3 regions of the Priestia sp. FSL W8-0524 genome follow, and region 1 is predicted to be linked to each of the others. Evidence: riboswitches for the same ligand, from Rfam matches in the RefSeq annotation. Region 1 holds a riboswitch; each other region holds the start of a gene.
What was found. A riboswitch is a leader RNA that binds a small molecule or an ion and turns the genes downstream of it on or off. The one in region 1 is predicted to bind cyclic di-AMP.

Region 1 (6,131 bases):
ACTCCCGGCACGCCTGCTGTACCAATACTAGCAAGCACCGCTGTCAACACAACCGTCACAAGAGCGCCCAACGACAGATCAACCCCGTATACTTGCGCAATAAAAATAGTCGCTACACCTTGCATAATTGCCGTTCCATCCATGTTAATAGTTGCACCTAATGGCTGAACAAAACTGCTGATAGACTCGGGGACACGAAGATTTTTTTGCGCCACATTCATTGAAATCGGAAGCGTTGCATTACTGCTTGATGTACTGAATCCAACTGTCATCGCAGGAGCAAACCCCTTAAAAAATTCAATAGGGTTACGTCTGGCCATAAGAGCGACTGATCCCCCATATGTTACGATTGAATGGATGAACAGCGCGAGCACGACTACAATCATGTATAGCCCCATCGCTTTAATTGCCTGCCAGCCTTGACTTCCAACCGCGGTTGCAAGAAGCCCAAATGTTCCGTACGGAGCAAACTTCATCACTAGATTCACAAGGTACATCATCAATTCATTTCCTTGCTCAAGTAAATTGTAAAGTCCTTTTGTTTTACTTCCAAGCATCGTGATACCAAAACCGATAAAGATAGAGAAAACGATAAGTTGAAGCATATTCCCTTCAGCCATCGCTTGAATTGGATTGACTGGAATCATATTTAAGAATGTCTCTCCAACAGGTGGTGCTTTTTCAGCTTCAAAAGAAGCGTTTTGTGTATCAAAAGATCCAAATGTACCCGGTTTAATTGCATACGCTAAAATTAAACCGATAATAATTGCAACGGTTGTTGTCACTAGGAAGTAGGAAACTGTTTTTGCCCCGATTCTTCCTAATTTTTTAGGATCTCCTAAACCTGCTACACCTAACGTGATAGAGAAAAACACAATTGGTACAACAAGCATTTTAATTAAGCTTAAGAAAATTTGGCCAAGCGGTGTAAACAAGTACTTGTCCAGCGGAGCAAAAGCACTTGGAGCAAAAGCATTGATTAACACTCCTACAATAGCACCAGCAATTAGCGCGATAATAATCTTTGTCGATAGCTTCATAGATTTACCTCCCGTAAATAAATTATATTAGAATGATTCTAACTACCATACTTATTTTACCATGCATTGAGGGCGATAACACTCAAAATATACAATATATTAAAAATTTTCAGATTAATAGTTTAGGAATATTTTTAGCTATACAAAAAACCATGAGAATATCATGGTTTCATAGACCTGTTATTCCCTCACTGAATGCTTACGGAGTTAGCTGTCGGATTCGGGTATGTGAGTTACCCTACTTGATTCATTCAAGATTCACCCCAAGTACATTACGCACAAATATGGGTCCTCCGTTCTCTTATAAAACAAAAGAGATTAAGCAAATAATTTTCTTTAATATTTTTGCATGATAATAATTGTTACTTTAATTAAAATTCATTTTATATGTTTCTGTCAAGTTTTTATTCAAAAATAATGCATGATTTTATCGTAAAAAGTTGAGAATTGTTATATTTTAAAATATTTACATCATATTTCAATAAACTAAAAACACCTATTTAACAAGACTTACAATCTAATGAATAAAAAATTAATTCAAAAAATAGTTTATAAAGTGAACTTTCTTCTCATTAATATCATTCATAAATATGTATAATTATTCTAACATCCATGTACTTTACTGCTTCCATAAATATTTTACTTATCAAAAAAATAACTCTTTCCAACTGTTGATTTTATCCTTGTACTGCTTGATATACACTCCTTAAAATTTCACTGACTTTATTGATGCGAAGAAATCGACATTATCAATTCCCCTTATTCTACTTAATTCTGCTCAAGATAGAAGTATAGATTTCCTACTATCTTTTAAAAAAGGAGCGGGTAATTATCATATAAAACTATCGGAGTTGGAACGGTACAAGTTCTTTACTTTTTACTTATTCCCTCTCGTTATTTAACCCATAAAAAAAAGAGGCCGTGACGGCCTCTTTTTTTTATACAGTAACAGGTTCAGAACTTGCTTTACGATTCTTTAATTTTTCAACAATGTCACGAGCTACCCACACACCACACGCACTTGCCTGCGCGAGTCCTCGCGTAATACCAGCTCCGTCTCCTCCCACGTATAAACCGGAAATTTCAGTTTCAAACTTATCGTTTAACTTCGGACGGGCGGAGTAAAATTTCGCTTCCACACCGTAAAACAGCGTATGTTCAGATGCTAACCCAGGCGTTACATGATCCAGTGCTTCTGTCATTTCAATTAAGCTTTTCATTGTATTGTATGGAAGCACTAAACCCAAATCACCAGGGACAGCTTCTTTTAACGTTGGTTCTAAAAAGCCTTCTTTAATTCGATTCGTTGTTGAACGGCGCCCCTTTAAAATATCTCCATACTTTTGAACAACTAAGCCTCCGTTTGACAGCATATTAGCTAATCTTGACACTTCGTGCGCATATTCGTTCGGCTGATCAAATGGATCCGAAAATTTATGAGAAACAAGCAGCGCAAAGTTCGTATTTTGACTTCCAAGCTTCGGATCTTTGTATGCGTGTCCATTTGCTAACATAATCCCTGAATGATTCTCTACTACCACATGCCCTGAAGGATTGCTGCAGAACGTTCTGACTCTTGTACCTACAGACGTATTGTAAATAAATTTCCCTTCGTACAAGTGCTTGTTGATTTCTTCCATAACAACGTTAGATGTTTCTACTCGAACACCGATGTCTACTTGATTGTTAATCATTTTCAAACGGCGTTTTTTTAGTAAGTCGCTCATCCACTTCGAGCCGTCTCGACCTGGTGAAACCACGACTTTATCAGCCGTAATTCTGTCACCATTCTTCAATTCAATACCGCGTACGATATGCTGACCATCTTCTTTTTCTGTTATTAAATCGGCTACTTCCGTTTTATACTGCATATCAATTTTTTCTTTTAAGTATTCATAAATGCTTTTTAAAATTTCTAAATTTTGCTCTGTTCCTAAATGACGCACTTGGGCACGCAATAGCTTTAATCCTGCTGCGTATCCGCGTTTTTCAATTTCACGAACTTTATCAGTTAACGGATCCGTAATCGTATCGGTTGCTCCGTGTTTTAAATTAATTTCATCCACGTATTTAATTAAATCTACCACCTGTGATTCAGACAGATAATCCGTCATCCAGCCTCCAAATTCACTGGTGATATTAAACTTCCCGTCTGAATATGCGCCGGCTCCACCGAAACCATTTGTGATAGAACAAGCAGGCAAACAGCCAGCAAACTCTTTTCTGCCAACTGCAGGCGGACATTTTTCAATTTTTTTCTGAAGAATCGGACAATTACGTCGATAGATATCGTGTCCTTTATCGATTAACAAAATAGTTGCTTCCGGTAATTTTAACGTTAGCTCATAGCAAGTAAAAATTCCAGCGGGTCCTGCCCCTACCACAATAACATCATAATTTGAGTTCATTGTACATTCTCCCATCATCTTTTTTCTTTGGGTAAAAGATAAAAGTTATTGACCGAATTTTCTTTTTTTATTATCATTCGGTTATTTTCTAGCCATTTGATAATATATCAAAAACAAACCCTTTAGTCAACAATATACACGAACATTAAAATAAAAAAAAATAAAAAACATTCGTTTTTATTTCAACCAAATAAAAACCAGCGAACGAATAGCAAGCGCTACGAAATGTTCACTGGTTCTTTAATATACGGAAGAGCAATTTCTACTTTTGTTCCTACTCCTACTTTACTCGCAAATGAAATATGCCCTTGATGCTGTTCGATTATTCGGTAGCTAATCATTAATCCTAGCCCAGTTCCTGTTTGTTTGGTGGAATAAAATGGTTCACCTAGCCGAGCTAAAGATTGCTCATCAATTCCACATCCTTCATCCTCGATAATGACCATGCCGTATTCATTTCTTTTCTCAACGGTAACTTTAACTGTACCTTTGCTCATTGACTCAAGCGCATTTTGAATTAAATTAATAAAAACTTGTTTAAGCGCATTTTCTTCACAAAAGATTGTAATCTCATCACTAATCTCATTAATAATACGACAATTTTTATAATTGGCGTGTGTATCTAATAGTAATGTCACGTGACGTATGATTTGATTGAGACTTTTCGGATGGTATGAATTTTCAATTTTAGGCTTGGCCAGCGTTAAAAATTCTTGAATAATGGATTCGACGCGATTCAATTCTTCAAGCATAATATCATTGTATTCTTCATTATACTGTTTCGATGCTTTTAGCAGCTGAATAAACCCTTTAATCGCCGTCATTGGATTACGGATTTCATGTGCTACTCCTGCCGCTAGCTTGCTCACCATTGTAAGCTTTTCAGATTTGCTTGCCATTTCATCATATTTTTTTCGATCCGTTACGTCGCGAATAATATACTGAATGGCATCCTGTCCTTCAAACTTAATTTTGGTTGCCGAAGATTCAATAATGACGACCCCTTTTTTAGTCAATAGTTTCACATCAACACGTGGCCTCACGGACATTCCATTCATCAGCTGAACCATTCGTTCTTTTACAATTTCTAAATGTTCGGGGTGAATAAAGTGAAGCCAAGGACGCCCGATATACTCTTCTTTTTTCTCGCCGCCAAGAAGTTTAACACCAGCGGGATTCAAATATTGAATTCTGCCTTCTCTCGTTACAATAAATGCATCTTGACTCTGCTGGACAAACTGCTTATATTGCTTCATTTTCCGAATGACTTCCTCTTGCTTTTCAATACTTGAGGAAAACTCTTTCCACTGAACAACTAAGAGCGGAATATCTTCTTCCGTGCGCTGAATATGGATATGCATCGGAAACTGCTGATCTACTTTTTTCTTAAGTAAAACAACTTCTTCCTCTTGCTTTCTTAACGGTTCCACTTCATGCTTTTCAATAAAAAAGCGATTTGGCTCTTCAAATACATTACAGGAAAGAAGCCGTTCCTCCGTCGTTTTAAAAAGGTGGCAGCAAGCTTCATTTAAAATTTGAATATCGCCATCCATATTCATTACGAGCATTGGTGTAAATGACATTGAAAATAGCTGTTGAAATACTTTTTCCTTTTCCATATATTCACCTTCGCTTATTGAGTTACTAGCTATAGTATAATATGGTAAATGTTGATTTGGCAAAATTTTTTTATTATTTAAACAATTTATATGTAAGTTTGTCCTTTTCCATCTTTTATAAAAAGCTCGCACATGCGAGCAAATGAGACCTAATCAGCAAAAACAAGTGCAGCCAATGATGATTAATAAAATAAATAGTACAACAATTAATGCAAATGACTGGCCCGTTCCGCAATGATGATAACCGCCAATTGGATAGTGGCAAGTATCATATAGGTGGTGATAGCCTCCGTGATGGCATGGGTCGTAACAATCGTAGTTATACATAGCAATCTCTCCTCTTGTTTTTTTCATTTCGTACACTGTACTTTATATGCGTTAGTTGATTGTCCTGTATGTGCATTCGCCCATTTTTTACTTTCTCTTACGCCATATTCGCCTTTTGGGCTGCAGCGTATACGAAAACAACAAAAGTAAAATACTGCCCATCACCAGTAGCGTAGTAAAATCTTTCATAAACTCAATAATGACCCCTATATACGGGAGATGGTATGCGTAGCTTCCAATCACTTTAAAAGAAGCAGGCAAAGAATTTCTTTGAGCTGTAACCAGTACATCAGGGTCTTGATTATGGGCCAGTACAAGTTCATTCTTTGAAGAAGATGATTCGTCTCTAAAGACAACTATATCTCCGCGATGCAGGTGGTGATAATCCGTTTCTTGAACGGTCACGGTGAAACCAAATAGGCTTGGAACTGTACTAACAAATAAAAATGTAAAGCAAATTGCATAAAGAACAAGTACATATCGAAACGCAGAAAACATACATTTATTGATCATAGGTAATCATCTCAATTCGCTCGGTTACTTTATTTAGCGCGGGGGTAATGTGATTAAATGAAGTAGAGCGCTCTGTAAATTGAATTAAAAGTAGCAGCAGTAAAAAACTTAACATGATTAACCGTAGCATCCGAGCATAAAAATCACGCATGCTCTCACTCCTTTTTTCTATACTAAATTCGGTCGTACAATAAGCCTTCAGTCAATAATTTGATTCAGTATAT
Region 2 (6,131 bases), 850 kb from region 1:
CCTTATGAAAAGTATAGCATGCTTTTATACGCCTTATCATACATATGTAAAAAGAAAAATGCTATAATAAAACCATCGTTTTACATGTCAGATTGCATGCTAAAAAGATCAGATAAAAATTGATGTCAAAACAGATCGATTAAGTGAAGTAAAGAGAGGAAGAAAAAATGAGTAAGCAAGTTATCGTTTTTACCGGAGGCGGAACAGCTGGACACGTAACACCAAACATTGCCATCATGAAAGAATTAGACAGTGAAAAATGGGATATCCATTATGTCGGTTCTCACAATGGTATTGAGAAAGAATTAATTACAAAATTAAACGTTCCATATCATGCGATTTCAAGCGGGAAGCTGCGTCGATACGTAGATATGGAAAATGTAAAAGATGTATTTCGAGTAGCAAAAGGGGTTGGCGATGCGCGTCGCGTGCTGAAAAAGTTAAAGCCTTCTCTTGTTTTTTCAAAAGGCGGTTTCGTCACAGTTCCTGTGGTAATGGCTGCTAAATCTTTAAACATTCCCGTGTTCATTCATGAAAGTGATTTAACACCGGGACTGGCAAATAAAATTGCGCAGAAATTTGCCACTAAAATTTTCACTTCTTTTGATGAAGCCGCAAACTACTTTCCAAAAGAAAAAGTGCAGGTTGTTGGTTCACCTATTCGAAAAGAGCTATTTAGCGGAAGCGCAGCGAACGGGGAAAGCTGGCTACGCTTTTATGATAAGCGCCCCATTTTAACGATTATGGGGGGAAGTTTAGGAGCACGCCGTATTAATGAAATCGTTCGAGAGTCTTTGCCTGAACTGCAAAAGAAATTCCAAATTGTACACCTTTGCGGAAAAGGCAATATTGATACAAGCCTTGAAAAAGAGTCAGGATACCGTCAGTTAGAATACGTAAACGAACAGCTTCCTGATGTTCTAGCGGCAACTGATTATGTGATTACACGCGGCGGATCCAATGCCATTTTTGAGTTTTTAGCTCTTCATAAACCGATGATGATTATTCCTTTATCAAAAGCACAGAGTCGCGGAGATCAAATTTTAAATGCACAATCCTTTAAGAAAAAAGGCTACTGTATGGTTGTAGAAGAAGAGCAGTTAACAAAAGAACTGTTTTTGCGTGAAGTAAATGAGCTTCAGCAGCAGGCAAGTACGATGAAGCGTACAATGCGTGAAGCAACAAAAACGGATGCCATTTCAATTCTTGTAAATGAAATTGAGAAAATGAGCTAAAAAAAGCGTTCTTATCTCCTCGATAAGAACGCTTTTTTCTTCTGAAATTATTATTTTAAAATAATGAATAAATATAGAAAAATAAAGCTTTTAAAATTTCAAAAAATGTTGTTGACAGTAAATTTTAACAGGAGTAAGATTACTCTCATGAAACGTTCCACTGTGAAACGCTGAGTCTTTTCTGAAAGAGAAGGAAAGAGCGGAGGACCCAATTATCAGGGGTGAATCTCTTAATTGAGTAGGGTTACTTTCTTGACCCGAACCCGTCAGCTAACTTCGTAAGCGTTAAGAGAGAGGATGGTGTAATCGTGGTCGTTTTCTATAACAGCGGATAGTACGCTCCTTTCAAAATATAGGTGAAAGGAGCGTCAGGATGCATTTATCTAAGCAAATGATTCAAATGATTGAATATCGGGCCATGTGCGATCAGCAATCTTTTGATCTAGCAAACCGCTATTTGTCTACGTTAGCTAATCAAAGTTTTAAACGCAGCAGTAAAAACTATTATTAAGTCTAAAAATTAAATAACAAAGATACGCTTAATCAATTATGAGCGGGGGACCCAATATTTTGTACGTATGTACTAGGGGTGAATCTCTTAACTGAGTAGGGTTACTTCCATAACCCGAATCCGACAGCTAACTCCGTAAGCGTTTTGGGAGTAAAAAATTCGTGTCAATCACGGCTTATTTGTCGTGCATTAAACCGCGGAAGAGAACTCTCTTCTGCGGTTTTTTAGTGGAAAAAAATAGCATCACGTCTCACGGTTAGCTTTTTTGGACGTGATGCTTTATGAAAAGAAACCGTCACTAAACTTAGAAGCTATCATTTTTGTTAGGAAACAGTTAGGAGGGAGCAACTTGGATATGATCATGCTTGGAACGCTTGTCATATTAACAGCTGCTATGTACGGAATTATTTGCTGGTCGTCTCATGTAGTAGATGAAAGAGAGGAGAAGTGAACGTGTCGTTCATTTTGTTAGGTATTTCAGTTCTCGTTTTAATTTATTTAGTGTATGTACTGTTAAATCCAGAACAATTTTAATAAGCGGAGGAATAAAAAGTGGGGATTTTTCTACTATCAGTTGCGCTGCTGCTTGTTTTTGTAGCGCTTATTGCAAAGCCCGTAGGTATTTATATAGCGAATGTGTTTTCAAACGATAAAAACACTAGCTTGATAGGAAAGATAGAAACGGTGATGTTTAAAGCAGCAGGAATTAAAGGGCTTAATCAGACGTGGAAGCAATATGCATTTGCTCTTGTGTTAACAAATACGTTTATGATTTTTGTGGTGTACCTTATCTTCCGGTTTCAGGGGGTACTGCCGCTTAACCCAAGCCACATCAAAGGAATGGATCCGGCTCTTGCTTTTAACACGGCCATTAGTTTTATGACAAATACGAACTTGCAGCACTACAGCGGCGAATCAGGTTTGTCCTATTTCTCGCAGATGGCCGCCGTTGTATTTATGATGTTTGCTGCACCAGCAACGGCACTTGCAGTAGCAATCGCTTTTATTCGCGGGCTGGCAGGGAAAGAAATGGGAAACTTTTTTGTTGATTTTGTAAAGTCAATTACGCGTATTTTACTTCCTATCGCTTTTATAACAGGCATTTTATTTATGTTTTTAGGTGTCCCTCAAACGTTAAGCGGAACGGTGACTGCCCATACAATAGAAGGAGCAACACAGCAAATAGCAAGGGGACCAGTTGCTTCTTTTCTTTCAATTAAAGAGCTAGGAAACAACGGAGGGGGATTTTTTGGTGTCAATTCAGCTCATCCATTTGAAAATCCTAACGCGTGGAGCAATGTATTACAAATCGTCCTTATGCTTTTATTGCCAACAGCCCTTCCTTTTACGTACGGAAAAATGATCGGACAGCGTAAGCAAGGCCGCATCTTGTTTGTAGCGATGAGTATGCTGTTTATCGTTATTTTAAGCACAGCGTTTGTAACAGAGTGGGGAGGCAATCCAAGACTTGGTGCTTTTCATCTAAATGAAGCGAGCGGTTATATGGAAGGGAAAGAAGTCCGTTTTGGTGTCGGCATGTCGACGCTTTACGCCATCGTGACGACAGCAAGTGAAACAGGTGCAGTCAACACCATGCACGATACCCTGACGCCTCTTACCGGGTTATTAACGCTTGGAAATATGATGTTAAATACCGTATTTGGCGGTGTCGGAGCAGGATTTATGAATGTTATGATGTACGTCATCATTGCCGTATTTTTATCAGGTTTAATGGTTGGAAGAACACCAGAATACGTAGGTAAAAAAATTGAAGGAAAAGAAATGAAGCTAATCGCCGTGACGCTTATTCTGCAGCCGCTGCTAATTTTAGGAGGAACAGCCGTAGCGCTCACTACTCATTTAGGAATGGAAGGTATATCAAACCCTGGCTTTCACGGCTTAAGTCAGGCACTGTATGAATTTACGTCGTCAGCAGCAAACAATGGGTCCGGTTTTGAAGGACTCGGTGACGCAACGCCGTTTTGGAACATTTCTACGGGAATTGTTATGTATATTGGACGCTACTTCGGACTAATTACAATGCTGGCGGTATCGAGCTCACTAGCATCTAAGCAGCTTGTTCCCGAAACACCTGGAACATTTAAAACGGATACGTCTTTATTTAGCGGCATTTTAATTGGAACTACCGTTATTGTAGGAGCACTTACGTTTTTCCCAGTGCTGGTGCTTGGGCCGGTTGCTGAGTATTTAACACTGTAATCAAGAAAGCGGAGGATCATAATGAATAAACGGAATTTTGCAAATAATATTGAATTGGATCGCAACAGTCATATTCAAGGTTCTGTAGATACACAAGCTTCATCGATTTTTATTCAATCAGTAAAGCAGGCGTTTATCAAGCTCAGCCCAAGAACGATGATAAAAAACCCTATCATGTTCGTAGTAGAAATCGGGTTTATAATTACGCTTTTTTTAGCCGTTGTTCCGGACCTTTTCGGAGAAAGTAAAGTAAGCACAGGGTTTAATGTTGCCGTATCTCTCGTGTTATTTTTTACCATTGTTTTTGCTAATTTTGCAGAAGCATTAGCAGAAGGTCGAGGAAAAGCACAGGCAAACTCATTAAAGCAATCGAAAGGGGATATTACGGCTAATAAACTTCAAAATGGGCAAATGATACAAGTTTCGGCATCGCAACTAAAAAAAGGAGATATCGTCGTCGTTTCACAAGGCGAAATGATTCCTGGAGATGGAGAAATTATTAAAGGACTGGCGTCCGTTGATGAATCGGCCATTACGGGGGAATCGGCACCTGTTATGAAAGAAGCAGGCGGGGATTTTAACTCTGTAACGGGAGGTACAAGAGTTGTCAGCGATGAAATTACAATTAAAATTACGTGTGAGCAAGGTGAATCGTTTTTAGATAAAATGATTTCGCTTGTTGAAGGAGCAGAGCGTCAAAAAACGCCAAATGAAATTGCGCTAAACACGGTTTTGACAAGTTTGACGATTATTTTTTTACTAGTTGTTGTGACGCTTCCTGTCTTTACAAACTATTTACATTTTCAACTCGACACGGCTATTTTAATTTCACTGCTCGTCTGCCTTATTCCTACGACGATTGGAGGATTATTATCGGCCATTGGAATTGCTGGAATGGATCGAGTCACGCAGTTTAACGTGATTGCTATGTCAGGAAAAGCAGTAGAAGCAGCTGGTGACATCAATACAATTATTTTAGATAAAACCGGCACCATTACGTTTGGGAACCGAATGGCTCATCAGTTAACGACTGTAGAAGGCATAGACGAACGTGAACTTTACAAATGGGCGTTTGTTTCTTCGCTTTATGATGAAACACCAGAAGGGCGCTCAGTTGTTGATTTTATTCAAAATCGCATGGGAGTAGAAGATCTTAGAAAAACCGAAGGAACGTTTGTTGAATTTAAAGCTGAAACGCGAATGAGCGGCATTGACTTACAGAATGTGTCTGTACGAAAAGGGGCAGTGGACGCCGTCACGGCATGGGTAGAGTCAAATGGCGGAAAGGTTCCCTCTGATTTACAGCAAAAAGCAAACGAAATTGCAGGAGCTGGTGGCACGCCGCTTGCCGTCGCCGCTGATAATAAAATTTACGGTTTGATTTATTTAAAAGACACGGTAAAACCAGGAATGAAAGAACGCTTTGATGAACTTCGTAAAATGGGTATTAAAACAGTCATGTGTACAGGAGATAATCCGTTAACCGCAGCAACCATTGCAAAAGAAGCGGGAGTAGATGAATTTATTGCGGAATGCAAGCCAGAAGACAAGATTCAAGTGATTAAATACGAACAGCAGCAAGGCAAGCTAGTTGCGATGACAGGTGACGGGACAAACGATGCCCCTGCACTTGCTCAAGCTGACGTTGGTCTAGCGATGAACAGCGGAACTTCAGCTGCTAAAGAAGCAGCAAATATGGTGGATTTAGATTCTGACCCTACTAAAATTATTGAAGTCGTTTCAATTGGAAAACAGCTATTAATGACAAGGGGTGCCTTAACTACATTCAGCATCGCAAACGATATTGCTAAGTATTTCGCGATTATTCCAGCGATGTTTACCTTGGCGATTCCGCAAATGGAGGCTCTTAACGTAATGAAGCTGAATTCACCACTATCTGCGGTGTTGTCAGCGCTCATTTTTAATGCGGTCATTATCCCGCTGTTAATTCCCTTAGCCATGAAGGGAATTGCGTATAAGCCGATGAGTTCTAACGCACTGCTGCGAAAAAATTTGTTCATTTACGGATTAGGTGGGGTATTAGTTCCATTCATTGGGATTAAAGCGATTGACTTATTACTTTCATTTGTGATGTAGAGGAGAAGAAACGATGATACAAACAGAACGAACGGGAAGCATTATTGTTCGCTTAACAATTATGATGA
Region 3 (6,131 bases), 140 kb from region 1:
AATTTTTACAAACGGCAGGTTTTCCGAAATATTTAACAGGAAGATGGCCCCAAACACAAACATAATTGAAATCATCGTAATGGCTAGTGCCTTAAAAACATGAAGAGGAAGAAGTCGTCTCTTTAGCAGCACAATATCTTCCCTGCTTCGTAAAAATGCCCATACAGAAAAGACAATCACCACAAACGTCGTGAGTTTGATACCCCCTCCTGTTGACGCACTCCCTGCACCAATGAACATCAATAAAACCATTAAAAACACCGTTGCGTCATGCAAATGAGCTAAATCAATTGTATTAAAGCCAGCGGTTCTTGTTGTTACCGCTTGAAAATAAGAAGCCCATACTTTGTCTCCTAATGATAAATTTCCGAGCGTATGCGAATTGCCGTACTCTAAGAAAAAAATAAAAAGCATGGCAATCACGTTAATGGCGAACGTGCTGATAATCATAATTTTTGAATGCAGCGTTAGTTTTTTATACGATTTTTTCACCCACATATCAGCAAGGACGGTAAACCCTAACCCACCAATAATAAAGAGAAAAGAAATCGTGATGTTAATAATAGGATCTCCTACATACTGAACTAAGTTATCAGACAGCAGTCCGAACCCTGCGTTATTAAAAGCCGAAATCGAATGAAACAAGCTAAAGAACAGCCCCTTAGACCATCCGAATTCCGGAACCCAGCGTATCGCTAAAAAGAGCAGTGCAACAAACTCAATTAAAAATGAAAAGATGAACAACCTTTTAACTAGCAGCACAACTCCACCGACGCTCGTCTGATTTAATGCCTGCTGAACGAGCATACGCTCTTTAAATCCAATTTTTTTACCTAGCATCATAAAAATCAGCACGGCAAATGACATAATGCCGAGACCGCCTATTTGAATTAACAGCATAATAATCGTTTGACCGATGACGGTAAAACGCGTACCTGTATCTACGACGGCTAAGCCGGTCACTGTCATAGCGGAAGTAGATGTAAAAAGGGCGTCTACCCACCGGATTGGCTCAGTAGTAGAAAAAGGCATCATCAATAGAAGAGCACCAATAATAATTCCTCCGCCAAAAATGGAGACAAGCAGCTGCGGAGGAGTGAGTTTAATGATTTGTTTTTTCATGAGTTAAACTCCTTCTTCTTCAAAACGGTTCAAATCGCGATTATGTCCGATAACAATCAGCATATCTCCTTGTTCAATTATTTCATGCGCGGTAGGCGAAATCACCATTTCCCCGTCTTTTCGCTGAAAGCCGATAATATTGCAGCCGTACTTGGCACGAATGTTCAAATCAAACAGCGTTTTATTATGAAGCTTTTTAGAAGCGACAATTTCGACAATACTATAATCCTTTGACAGTTCAATGTAATCAATGATCTTTTCTGACACCACGTGATGAGCAATCCGCTTCGCAATATCGCGCTCAGGATGAATGACTTTGTCCGCTCCTATTTTCTCCAGCACTTTTTGATGATACATATTCACCGCTTTTACCCATACTTGCTTAACGCCCATATCTTTTAAAAGCATCGTTGCAAGCACGCTTGCTTCAATATCGTCTCCAAACGAAATAAGAGCATGATCAACGTTACGAATGCCTAGCCCTTTTAAGCTAGCTTCATCAATTGCGTTCGCTTGCACGACATATGTAGCTGAGTTGCTATATTTCTTTACTACCTCCTGATTGCGGTCAATAGCGAGCACATCCACATCCAAATTAGCAAACTCTTCAACCAAACTGCCTCCAAAACGACCTAATCCCAATACAGCAAACTGTTTTTTCATAATGTATTTATTCCTTTCTTCAACTGCTGTGTGTTCTCTTAGCTTATACTTTTTCTAAAAAATTACATGTTTTTCTTAAAAAAAGCGCAAAAAAACACAGGAAGGCTCCTGTGTTTTTTCACACTCTTCCCCCTCAAAACGCTTGCGAAGTTAGCTGTCGGGTTCGGGTTTTAAGAGTAACCCTACCTTTTTAAGGATTCACCCCGGAGCACAATATGTGCGTAAATAATGGGTCCTCCGCTCCGTAATGGATTAAGCGATTTTTATTCAAATATCTATGATCTATTTTTTAGAATAATCGATTCGATTCATGATACGTTTCACTTCACGAAAGCTATCTTACTCCTGTGGATTTTGTCTGTCAAGATATTTTTAGGGAAGACATCACTTGCGCTGCAAACTGCAAAAATCATATAAATCTAAACCGACAATCAGTTTGTGAAATTGATCAAACAAATTAATAACGGCCAAAAGCTCTAATAGCTGCGTATCACTGTAAAATTTCTTTAATTGATCCATATCAGCATCCGTCAAATCCCTTGGACGCACTCGGTATACATCTATAAATCGAAACAGCAGTCGATCTTTTTCTTCCAGCTCTTTTTCTCTTAACACTTTTTGATTAAGCGTCTTATCGCCTACATATGACATGCTCATACACGTCTCACAGCCGTTAACACCTGCTAGATAAAGCCTGATTTTTTCCTTAGTCTCTCTTTTTACTATATCACTGTTCCAAAGCTTGTCGTATAGCTCATCATACAACCTTTTTACATCTGGAATTAAATTCAGTGCTTTTTCAAAATTTGTTCCCTCTTCGTTTGTTAACAAAACTCTTGCCATTTTTTACTCACTCCTTTTTAATTATTATAGTAAGAAAAATGGAGATTTCAGATAACAAATAAAACATATTATCTGCTGTTACTAATCAAATGAAACATTAATATGAAAGAAGGTTTTCAATTGAAAATTGATGAAATTGATTTATCGATTTTGCAGGCACTGCAGCAAAACAGCCGTCTTTCCTTAAGAGAGCTAGGAAAACAAATTAACCTGTCTCCTCCTTCAGTGGCAGAGCGAGTAAGACAGCTAGAGAGCTTTGGTATTATAAAAGGATATACAATCGATATTGATTATGAAAAGCTGCAGTTGCCCGTCTCGTGTTTTATTGAAGTAACCATGAAAAACGGAGAGCACGAGCGTTTTAAAAGATTTATTTCTCAGTATCCCTATGCTTTATTCTGTGAACGCATCGCCGGACAGGCTTGCTTCATTACAAAGCTTCAGCTTCCTCACCTGCACGTACTCGAGCAATTTATTAACGAAATTACACCTTATGCCAAAACGATTTCACACATCGCCCTTTCTCACGTGGAGATGTCTTCTGCATTATTGAGTCATTTAAAAGATGAAAAGTGATTAAAACATACGTTCACCGTACTAACGAAAAGATCCGAACGATTCATCGTTCGGATCTTCTTTCCACTAAACTACTTCTGTCCTAGCCTCTTTTGTTCGTCCAAAAGCATAAAAAATAACCCTCCAAAGCTGGAGGGTATAAATTTTCCGAATAATGAAAGTTTTACAACTTCATTCTATCAGGTACCGACATTTCTGTCTACTTAAAAATGTAAAAGAGCTCTCTATTAATAGAAAGCTCTTTTACCTGCTTGTTTTTTGAAAACAATCAATCTATATAAAAGGGAACTACCTAAGGTTGAAAGTCACGTGAAACCTTGGCAGTTGATCCTGGATATACCGGTTGATATGATTCAAAACAAGTTCTTTCATCATTTCTTCTTTGACTTCTGATTCCGTTTTTTTATCTTTTTGTTTTAAAATAAGAATATAATAGACTTTACCCATTTTAATGGGCTTACTACACTCTCCGATGTGCTGTTTTTTTAAAACATCTATAAAAGAGGGAGATAGATTCGAAAGCTTTAGATTATCATCATTCTCTATTTTGCTGATGGTCTGGACATCAGCATATTTTTTTTGAACGTCTTGAAGCGATGTTCCTTTTTGCAGCTCAGCCGCAACGGTCTCGGCATCATGTAAAGTTGTAAAAGTTAGCTGCGAAAAAGATACGCGCGTTACATCATTCTCAATACGTGTATAGTAAGCGTCTAGTTCATCAGACGTAATTTGTTTACGGAAATATTCTTCTAATTTAAACTGATTTATTAGCTGTTTAGTTACATCGCTAGAACGAATGTGCAAGACTTCATAGCCTTGTTTTCTTGTATCTTCGTCATATGAACGTTTGATTTGTTTCCACATATCCTCGACTTTTTTCTGTACCCTGTCACTTGTCTTTAGATGCGAAATTAAGATTTTTTGCATGACAAGCTGCCGCAACAACTCTTTGCGGTAGCTTGTATCATTTAGCGGAGCATCGGGATTTAAGAACCCTTCAACTGCTAAAAAACGATTGAATTCAGCTCCTGTCACCTTTCCTCCTTCATACGCTGCCACTTCTTTAGCAGAAGATAGCTGACTAATTTCTACAGAAGGAAACATCGTGTTTGAATGCTTCCCTCCGCAGCCTGTTAAAAATCCGAACGCTGTTAATACTGCTAGCAGCAGCTTTAACGGTGCTGAACTCATCCATTGTTATCCTGCTGCTCTGAAAGCTTCAGAGAAATAGTTTGTTTTTTTCCATTTCGGTACACGTCTAATTTTACCGTATCTCCTACTTTGCGTTTTGTGTATAGATATTGACGTAAATCACTGGATGTTTTGACTTCATTTCCATCGATGGCAACAATCACGTCTTTTGATTGTAAACCAGCATCAGAAGCAGAAGAGAATGGTTCAACCGTCGTTACGACAACTCCTTCAGACGTATCGCTTGTTAGGCCTAGCTGATCTTGTTTTGTTGCAGCTGAAAGCTGACCTACATCTTGAAGACCTACCCCCATATATGGACGCGTTATTTTTCCGTTTTTCATCAGCTGTTCAATTGTTGGCTGCACTTCATCACTTGGAAGAGCAAAGCCGATTCCTTCTACATTGTCTTCTGAAATTTTCATACTGTTGATACCAACTACTTCACCGGAAGAATTGATCAAGGCACCGCCGCTGTTTCCTGGATTAATCGCCGCATCCGTTTGAATTGCATCTACGTTCCAATTCTCTGAAATAGGGACAGAGCGTTTTGCTGCGCTCACGATACCTTGTGTGACCGTACGAGAAAATTGTTCACCAAGAGGGTTTCCGATTGCAAGAACCGTTTCACCCGCCACTAAATCTGATGATTTTCCGAACTTCGCCACTTGTTCAACATTTTTGTCGGACATTTCAAGCACCGCTAAATCCGTTAGCGCGTCAGCTCCGACAATTTTAGCTTTTTCTTTTTGTCCGTTTGAAAGTGACACTTCTACTTCGCTTGCGCCGTCAATAACGTGGTTATTAGTCACAACGTAGGCTTTTCCATTTTCTTTTTTGAAAATAACACCGGAACCCGTTCCTGCTTCTTGCGTTTGGGTATCTCCAGAAAATGGATTTGTTTGCTGTTGAATATTGTTCACGCCTACAACAGCAGCTGATACTTTATTTACAACTGAAACAAGATCTGACTGATTCACGGTTGTGCTTACTGTTCGAGGCGTTGTGCTCGTTGTTGTTGCCGTTTGAGTCTGCGTTGTTTGATTCGCTGTTTGCGTATCCGCTGAATCCATTAACCCTAGCTGCGGAGCGCCGTATAGCACAATTCCTCCCCCTAGCACTGCTCCCGCGATGGAAGATGCGATCACTGGAAATAAGCGTCTTTTTGGAGGCTGTGATGATGACGCAGGCTGATACTGATCATAGCGCCGCTGGCGGTTTTCATATTCTTCTTTTCGTTCTTCCTCTCTTTCATAATCACGTGGATCCATGAAAATCACTCCTTTTAACGTAGCAAATTTTATGTTATCTATACTATAAAATAAAAGTTTGGGATAAGTATCAAAACAATATGTGAAATTGTGAAAAATTTCTTTATAACAGCAAACACGTAGTATAATAGCGGGTACATAAACCTTTAAAAAAACGCGCATAGATGGCGCAATATGCTTTATTTACCTTAATTTTCATATATTCAGAGGAAGGTGTCAAATTTGAGCTTTACACTATATTTAGTAGAGGATGAACAAAATTTAAACGAAGTTTTAACCCTTTACCTTCAAAAAGAAGGCTGGGACGTTCGCTCATTTTTTAACGGCACGGACGCAAAAGAAATGATTGCAACTCCTCCGCACCTGTGGATTTTAGATATTATGCTGCCTGATATTGACGGGTATCAGCTCATTCGCGAAATCAAGCAGCAAACGCCACATGTGCCTGTTATTTTCATTTCAGCA

Region 2: it holds a riboswitch for cyclic di-AMP, as region 1 does, so the genes downstream of both, kdpF (K(+)-transporting ATPase subunit F) here and NST66_RS19445 (dicarboxylate/amino acid:cation symporter) in region 1, are expected to answer to the same signal.
Region 3: it holds a riboswitch for cyclic di-AMP, as region 1 does, so the genes downstream of both, NST66_RS18725 (potassium channel family protein) here and NST66_RS19445 (dicarboxylate/amino acid:cation symporter) in region 1, are expected to answer to the same signal.

What each region holds. Positions count from the first base shown of each region.
Region 1 covers NZ_JBBOUG010000001.1:3,701,127-3,707,257, forward strand. The annotation lists gene NST66_RS19445 (dicarboxylate/amino acid:cation symporter) at 1-1,040, opposite strand, end outside; cyclic di-AMP (ydaO/yuaA leader) riboswitch at 1,221-1,375, opposite strand; gene NST66_RS19450 (NAD(P)/FAD-dependent oxidoreductase) at 1,979-3,448, opposite strand; gene NST66_RS19455 (ATP-binding protein) at 3,667-5,067, opposite strand; gene NST66_RS19460 (YjcZ family sporulation protein) at 5,221-5,394, opposite strand; gene NST66_RS19465 (hypothetical protein) at 5,482-5,907, opposite strand; gene NST66_RS19470 (hypothetical protein) at 5,897-6,058, opposite strand.
Region 2 covers NZ_JBBOUG010000001.1:2,849,339-2,855,469, reverse strand. The annotation lists gene NST66_RS14535 (undecaprenyldiphospho-muramoylpentapeptide beta-N-acetylglucosaminyltransferase) at 168-1,235, shown strand; cyclic di-AMP (ydaO/yuaA leader) riboswitch at 1,394-1,536, shown strand; gene NST66_RS14530 (hypothetical protein) at 1,609-1,746, shown strand; cyclic di-AMP (ydaO/yuaA leader) riboswitch at 1,762-1,902, shown strand; gene kdpF (K(+)-transporting ATPase subunit F) at 2,194-2,280, shown strand; gene kdpA (potassium-transporting ATPase subunit KdpA) at 2,305-3,966, shown strand; gene kdpB (potassium-transporting ATPase subunit KdpB) at 3,988-6,063, shown strand; gene kdpC (potassium-transporting ATPase subunit KdpC) at 6,077-6,131, shown strand, end outside.
Region 3 covers NZ_JBBOUG010000001.1:3,561,545-3,567,675, forward strand. The annotation lists gene NST66_RS18720 (TrkH family potassium uptake protein) at 1-1,122, opposite strand, end outside; gene NST66_RS18725 (potassium channel family protein) at 1,126-1,785, opposite strand; cyclic di-AMP (ydaO/yuaA leader) riboswitch at 1,910-2,054, opposite strand; gene NST66_RS18730 (hypothetical protein) at 2,170-2,628, opposite strand; gene NST66_RS18735 (Lrp/AsnC family transcriptional regulator) at 2,749-3,204, shown strand; gene NST66_RS18740 (peptidyl-prolyl cis-trans isomerase) at 3,493-4,395, opposite strand; gene NST66_RS18745 (S1C family serine protease) at 4,392-5,666, opposite strand; gene NST66_RS18750 (response regulator transcription factor) at 5,889-6,131, shown strand, end outside.